Regions from separate parts of the Streptomyces sp. NPDC032126 genome, predicted to be linked through region 2. Evidence: riboswitches for the same ligand, from Rfam matches in the RefSeq annotation. Region 2 holds a riboswitch; the other holds the start of a gene.

Region 1 (3,383 bases), on a different contig from region 2:
TCTGCACGAAGAGGGTGCAGCGGTCCGGGTCGAGGCCGGCGGCGAGAAGCTGGGCCGCGGCGAGCCGGGTGTTGGCGCGCAGGTCGGCCGGGTCCTGCGGGACCGTGATCGCGTGCAGGTCCACGACCATGTAGAACGCGTCGTGGGACTCCTGGAGGGCTACCCACTGGCGGACGGCGCCGAGGTAGTTGCCGAGGTGGAACGAGCCGGCGGTGGGCTGGATGCCGGAGAGCACGCGGGGTCGGTCAGAAGCCATACCCCTCATTGTCGCAGAGAGCTCGGGGGGTTCTGTGCGTAGGGAACTGCGGACCCGCGGTGGGCTGGTCGCGCAGTTCCCCGCGCCCCTCTAGGGGCGCCTTCAGCCCAGGTCGACTTCCGGGTACAGCGGGAACGCCGCCACCAGGTCCGTCGCCCTCTGTGCGATCTCCTGGCTCACCTTCTCGTCCAGGACGTGGGCCGCCTTCGACACCGCGCCCGACTTCGTCGTGCCCGCCTCCGTCGTCGTCAGGACGCGGTCGATCAGGCCCGCCACCTCGTCCATCTCCGCCGTGCCCAGGCCGCGCGTGGTGAGCGCCGGGGTGCCGACGCGGATGCCGGAGGTGTACCAGGCGCCGTTGGGGTCGGCCGGGATCGCGTTGCGGTTGGTGACGATGCCCGAGTCGAGGAGGGCGGCCTCGGCCTGGCGGCCGGTGAGGCCGTAGGACGTGGCGACGTCGATGAGGTTGAGGTGGTTGTCCGTGCCGCCCGTGACCAGGGTCGCGCCCCGGCGCATGAGGCCCTCGGCGAGCGCCTGGGAGTTGTCGACGATGCGCTGGGCGTAGTCGCGGAAGGCGGGCTGCCTGGCCTCGGCCAGGGCGACGGCCTTCGCGGCCATGACGTGCGGGAGCGGGCCGCCGAGGACCATCGGGCAGCCGCGGTCGACCTGGTCCTTGAGGGAGTCGTCGCACAGGACCATGCCGCCGCGCGGGCCGCGCAGGGACTTGTGGGTGGTCGTGGTGACGATCTGGGCGTGCGGGACCGGGTCGAAGTCGCCGGTGAGGACCTTGCCCGCGACCAGGCCGGCGAAGTGCGCCATGTCGACCATGAGGGTCGCGCCGACCTCGTCGGCGATCTCCCGCATGATCCGGAAGTTCACCAGACGGGGGTACGCGGAGTAGCCGGCGACGAGGATCAGCGGCTTGAACTCGCGGGCCTGGGCGCGCAGGGCGTCGTAGTCGATGAGGCCGGTCGCCGGGTCGGTGCCGTAGGAGCGCTGGTCGAACATCTTGCCGGAGATGTTCGGGCGGAAGCCGTGGGTGAGGTGGCCGCCGGCGTCCAGGGACATGCCGAGCATGCGCTGGTTGCCGAAGGCCTGGCGCAGCTCGGCCCAGTCGGCCTCGGTGAGGTCGTTGACCTGGCGGGCGCCGGTCTTCTCCAGGAAGGGGGCCTCGACGCGGTCGGCGAGGACGGCCCAGAAGGCGACGAGGTTGGCGTCGATGCCGGAGTGCGGCTGGACGTAGGCGTGCCGGGCGCCGAAGAGCTCACGGGCGTGCTCGGCGGCGAGGGACTCGACGGTGTCGACGTTGCGGCAGCCGGCGTAGAAGCGGCGGCCGACGGTGCCCTCGGCGTACTTGTCGCTGAACCAGTTGCCCATCGCGAGAAGGGTCGCCGGGGAGGCGTAGTTCTCGGAGGCGATCAGCTTGAGCATCTCGCGCTGGTCGTGGACCTCCTGGCCGATGGCGTCGGCGACGCGCGGCTCGACGGCGCGGATCACGTCGAGGGCGGCGCGGAAGGCGGTGGACTCGGTGGAGAGGGGCTGCTGCTCTGACATGTCGTCGGCCTCCGGTGGCGTGGTGCTGGGGAGCGGTCACGGGTACACGGTTCGGCCCAGGCGCACGGCACTGATCACTCACGGGCCGCTCCCCGATGGTCCGTCCCATCCCAGCGCGCCAGTCACGGCCCGCGGCCAGCCTACCGGGCGGTTCGCCGGCCGCAGGCGGTACGTCCACCATGCGAGCGAAGGTCATACGAGGTCGTTCACGGCTCACAGGGAGCCGTTGAAGGATCACAGGGGACCGTTAAGGGATCACGTACGGCCGTCAGAGGATCACGTGCGGGACGAAGCGGGCGTACTCGTCCGTCACCAGGCCCGCCGACTCCCGGATGCCGAGCCCGGCCGACTCGCCGTCGACGACCCACGCGCCCAGGACGACGTGGTTGCCGTCGAAGGCGGGCAGCGGGGCCAGCTCCTGGTAGCAGCACGGCTCGTCCCGGATGCCGGACGGCATCGCCTCGCCGTCGGCGGGTTCGGCGCCCGGCGGGTGGAGGGTGACGCCGGCGCCCTCGCGGCCGAGCAGGGGCTTGGCGACGTAGCCCTGACGGGAGGCCAGCTCGCGAGGGCCGTCGAGGTAGGCGGGGAGGAGGTTGGGGTGGCTGGGGTACAGCTCCCACAGGATCGCCAGCAGGGCCTTGTTGCTGAGCAGCATCTTCCAGGCGGGCTCGATCCACAGGGTGCTGCCGGTGCCGCCGCCGTTGTCGAGGGTGCCGAGGACGTGGTCGGCGAAGCGGTCCTCGGTCATCCACTCCCACGGGTAGAGCTTGAAGCAGCCGCGGATGAAGCGGAGCTGGTGGTCGACGAAGCGGCCGGAGAGGTGGTCCCAGCCGATGTCCTCCATCGGGATCCACTCGGTGTCCAGGCCGGCCTGCTCGGCGGTCTCCTTGAGGTAGGCGACCGTCATCAGGTCCTCGCCGAGTTCGTCGGCGGTGGAGTGCGCGAAGTACAGGGGGCCGCCGGGCGGGAGGAGGGCGGCCTGCCTCTTCCAGGCGGCGATGAGGCGCTCGTGGAGGGAGTTCCACTGGTCGGCGCCGGGGAATCGTTCCTCCATCCAGAACCACTGCGGCGACGCCGCCTCCACCAGCGACGTCGGGGTGTCCGCGTTGTACTCCAGCATCTTCGCCGGGCCCGTGCCGTCGTAGCGCAGGTCGAAACGGCCGTAGACGGACGGCAGTTCGGCGCGCCGGCGCCAGGACTCCGCGACCGCCGAGGCGACGCGCGGGTCGGTGATGCCGAGGTCGGCGAAACGGCCGGCGGTGACGATGTGGTCGGCGGCCGCGAGGCACATGCGGTGCAGTTCCTCGACGGTCTCCTCCAGCGCCTCGACCTCGTCGAGGGAGAAGACGTAGTAGGCGCTCTCGTCCCAGTACGGGCGCAGGGAGCCGTCCAGGTGACGGGTGAGCGGATAGACGAGGCCCTGCTCCTCGACGGTGCGCTGCCAGTCGGGGCGGGGGGTGAGGGTGTGCCGTCGCATGCGGGTGCTCCTCCGGCTCAGCCGCCGGAGCTGCCCTTGCCGCCGCCGAAGCCGCCGCGGTCCACGCCGCCGCCTCCGGAGGAGCCCGAGCCCTTG
Region 2 (3,383 bases):
GGCAAGACCCCGGACGAGCTGGCGGCGGCGCTGGAGCTGGGGGTCGAGCGCTTCCACGTCGAGAGCGCGCACGAGGCACGGATGCTGGCCGCTTCGGCGGGCCCACGGCGGCGGATCAAGGTGCTGCCGAGGGTCAACCTCCCGCTGCCCGAGCAGCTGTTGACGGGCAGCCACTTGACGATGGGCGGGCGTCCGACGCCGTTCGGCATGGATCCCTCCCAGGCCGAGCCGCTGATCCGGGCGCTCGCCGACGGGGCGTACCCGGCTCTCGAACTCCACGGGGTCCACGCCCACCTGGCGAGCGGACTCCAGGCGGCCGACCAACTGGCCGTCGCGGAGCGGATCGTGGAGTGGGCCACGGCTCTCGGCGTGCCGCTCGCGGAGGTCACGGTGGGCGGCGGCATGGCCGTCGACTACGGGCACCCCGAGGAGCGCTTCGACTGGGCCGCGTACGGCAAGGGGCTGGCCCGCCTCACCGAGGGGCACCCGGGGCTGACCCTGCGCATCGAGCCGGGGCGGGCGCTGACGGCGTACTGCGGCTGGTACGTCACGGAGGTGCTGGACGTGAAGCGCGGGCACGGTGAGGAGTTCGCCGTCGTCCGGGGCGGCACCCACCATCTGCGGACACCGGCGGCCAAGGGGCACGACCAGCCCTGCGAGGTGCTTCCCGTGGAGTCCTGGCCGCATCCGTGGCCGAGGCCGGTCACGGAGGGTGACCGGGTCACGCTGGCCGGCCAGCTGTGCACCCCGAAGGACGTATTGGCGCGCCGGGTGCCCGCGCGCGGGCTGCGGGCCGGGGACCGGGTGGCGTTCCGGCTGGCCGGGGCGTACGCGTGGAACATCTCCCATCACGCGTTCCTGATGCACCCGCGACCGGGCTTCCACTTCCTCGACGGCGAGTGAAAGCTGCCTCGACGGCGGCTGACGGTTTCCTCCACGGCGGCTGATCGTTTCCTCCACGGCGACGGACAGCGCGAGGGGCCGCCCGATCGGTGCGGGCGGCCCCTGACGGAGGGTGCGGCATCAGCCCTGGACGGCGGGGAGCAGGCCGGTGACGGGGGCGACGAGGTCGGTGACCTGGTGCAGCTCGTTGAGCTTGTTCAGCTCGCTCACCTTGTTCAGCTCGGCCAGCTGGCGGGAGACCTTCGGCATGCCGGCCTGCTGCTCGGCGGGGATGTCGCTCGTGGCGAGCGAGTCGAGCGTGGTCATCGGGTTGAGCTGTCCCGCGTCCTGTGCGTCGGTCGCGCTCGCCATCGGTGCGGCGAGGCCGGTGACCCCGGCGGCGAGACAGGCGGCGGCGAGGAGGCGTCGAGTGGAGATCATGCCTGGCGCAACGCCGCGGGAGGGTCCCTGGACACGGCTGATGGCCCGCGCTCACCCGACAGGCGGATCCGTCCGGCTGCGCTTGCCGACCGGGGCGGTGCGGGGGAGCCTCTAAGTGAGGGTCTCGCGGCTCCCCTCTCCGCGCGGTCCGCGGCCCTCTCGGGAGGTCAGCATGGGAACCGCCACAAGCTTCGACACCGAAACCCTGCGCCGCGCTCTGGAGGGAAACACCGGCAACAATCTTCTGTCGCTCTACACGGATGACGCGGAGCTCCGCATCATCGACCACAACACCCAGCCGAGCCATCCGAAGGTGCTGCACGGCCGGACCGAGATCGCCCAGATGCTGGACGACGTCTACAGCCGCGACATGACGCACAAGATGGAACGGTGCGTCATCCAGGGCGACAACGCCGCCTACAGCGAGTCCTGCGAGTACGCGGACGGCGTGCGGGTCCTCTCCGAGTCGATGATCACACTACGTGACGGCAAGATCGCCGAACAGATCATGATCCAGGCATGGGACGAGTAGGAGCACCGGCCCCCCACGGCCCGGACCGGCCCCCGGCCGCACCGGGCCGTGCGCCTGCGGTTATGGTGTTCCCGGGCCGTGACTGGCGCTGAGGTGGAGCACCACCGGGGAGCGGTTCCGACGACATGACATGCCGTGCGCCTGGGCGAGACCGACCGATCAGCCCAGGAGTGGATCATGTCGCAAGCCAGGATCATGGACGGCACCGCGCTCGCCCGCCGCATCGTCGAGGAGACCGCGAAGAAGGCGGCCGATCTGACCGCACGCACCGGTACGACACCCTGTCTGGCGACGGTGCTGGTGGGTGAGGACCCCGCCTCCGTCACCTACGTCCGGATGAAGCAGAACCGCTGCCGCAAGGCCGGCATCGGCTCACGGCACGTGGAGCTGCCCGCCGCCACCACGACCGAGGAGCTGGTCGACACGCTGCGCGCGCTGTCCGCCGACCCGACCGTGCACGGCATCCTGCTCCAGCACCCGATGGGCGCGCACATCGACGAGCGGGCCGCGTTCGAGGCGATCGCCCCGGAGAAGGACGTCGACGGCGTCACGTTCGCGTCGTTCGCGACGATGAGCTTCGGCCTGCCGGGCTTCGTCTCCTGTACACCGGGCGGCATCATGCGGCTGCTCGACGAATACGGCGTGGACCCGGCCGGCAAGCGCGCGGTGGTCGTGGGCCGCAGCGCCATCCTGGGCAAGCCGGCCGGCATGCTGCTGCTCGCCCGGGACGCCACGGTGACGTACTGCCACTCGCGTACGAGCGATCTGTCGGCGGCGGTGCGGGAGGCGGACATCGTGGTCGCCGCGGTCGGCCGGCCCCGGCTGATCAAGGGGCAGGACATCAAGCCGGGCGCGGTCGTGATCGACGCCGGCTACAACGCGGGCAACGTCGGTGATGTCGACTTCGACTCGGCGGTCGAGCGGGCCTCCCTCATCACACCGGTGCCGGGCGGCGTCGGCCCGATGACCATCGCCACGCTGCTGGAACAGACCGTGACCGCCGCCGCCCGCCAGCTGGGCGTCTAGAAACCGGCTCACGCGACGGTCCATTTCTGGTTGGCCTGGGCGTTGCACGTCCACAGCACCATCGGGGTGCCACCCGGAACCCGGTGCCGCGCGACCATAATGTGCGCTGTGCGAGTCGCGATCATGACGGCCGGATCCCGGGGCGATGTGGCCCCCTTCACCGGGCTGGGCCATGGCCTGGTCAGCGCGGGCCACGAGGTCACCCTGGTGACCCACGGCCGCTTCGAACCCCTGGTGGCCGGCTCGGGCGTGGCCTTCCATCCCCTGCCGGTCGATCCACGAGCGGAGCTGGAAGGCCCGCGCGGTCGCGCACTGCACCGCAGCGGGTCCGGCGCGGGCAAGATGGTGCGGGTGGTCGCGATGGCCCGGGAGCTGGTCGGGCGGATGACCGACGACCTGGTGACCGCCGCCCGCGCCAGCGACCTGCTGCTGCTGTCCGCCTCCCTGGCGCCCCTCGGCCACGCCGTCGCCGCGGGACTGGACCTGCCGAGCCTCGAACTGC

Evidence for each region. A riboswitch is a leader RNA that binds a small molecule or an ion and turns the genes downstream of it on or off. The one in region 2 is predicted to bind ZMP and ZTP.
Region 1: linked by a shared signal. The riboswitch ahead of ACZ5NW_RS24065 (glycine hydroxymethyltransferase) and the one ahead of ACZ5NW_RS20445 (bifunctional 5,10-methylenetetrahydrofolate dehydrogenase/5,10-methenyltetrahydrofolate cyclohydrolase) in region 2 are both predicted to bind ZMP and ZTP.

Annotation. Positions count from the first base shown of each region.
Region 1 covers NZ_JBVIMA010000006.1:367,079-370,461, reverse strand. Annotated here, with positions in the region: gene trpS (tryptophan--tRNA ligase) at 1-256, opposite strand, end outside; gene ACZ5NW_RS24065 (glycine hydroxymethyltransferase) at 359-1,810, opposite strand; ZMP/ZTP riboswitch at 1,858-1,946, opposite strand; gene ACZ5NW_RS24060 (glutathionylspermidine synthase family protein) at 2,079-3,287, opposite strand; gene ACZ5NW_RS24055 (hypothetical protein) at 3,305-3,383, opposite strand, start outside.
Region 2 covers NZ_JBVIMA010000005.1:211,706-215,088, forward strand. Annotated here, with positions in the region: gene ACZ5NW_RS20430 (type III PLP-dependent enzyme) at 1-903, shown strand, start outside; gene ACZ5NW_RS20435 (hypothetical protein) at 1,024-1,323, opposite strand; gene ACZ5NW_RS20440 (nuclear transport factor 2 family protein) at 1,496-1,855, shown strand; ZMP/ZTP riboswitch at 1,924-2,009, shown strand; gene ACZ5NW_RS20445 (bifunctional 5,10-methylenetetrahydrofolate dehydrogenase/5,10-methenyltetrahydrofolate cyclohydrolase) at 2,033-2,881, shown strand; gene ACZ5NW_RS20450 (glycosyltransferase) at 3,005-3,383, shown strand, end outside.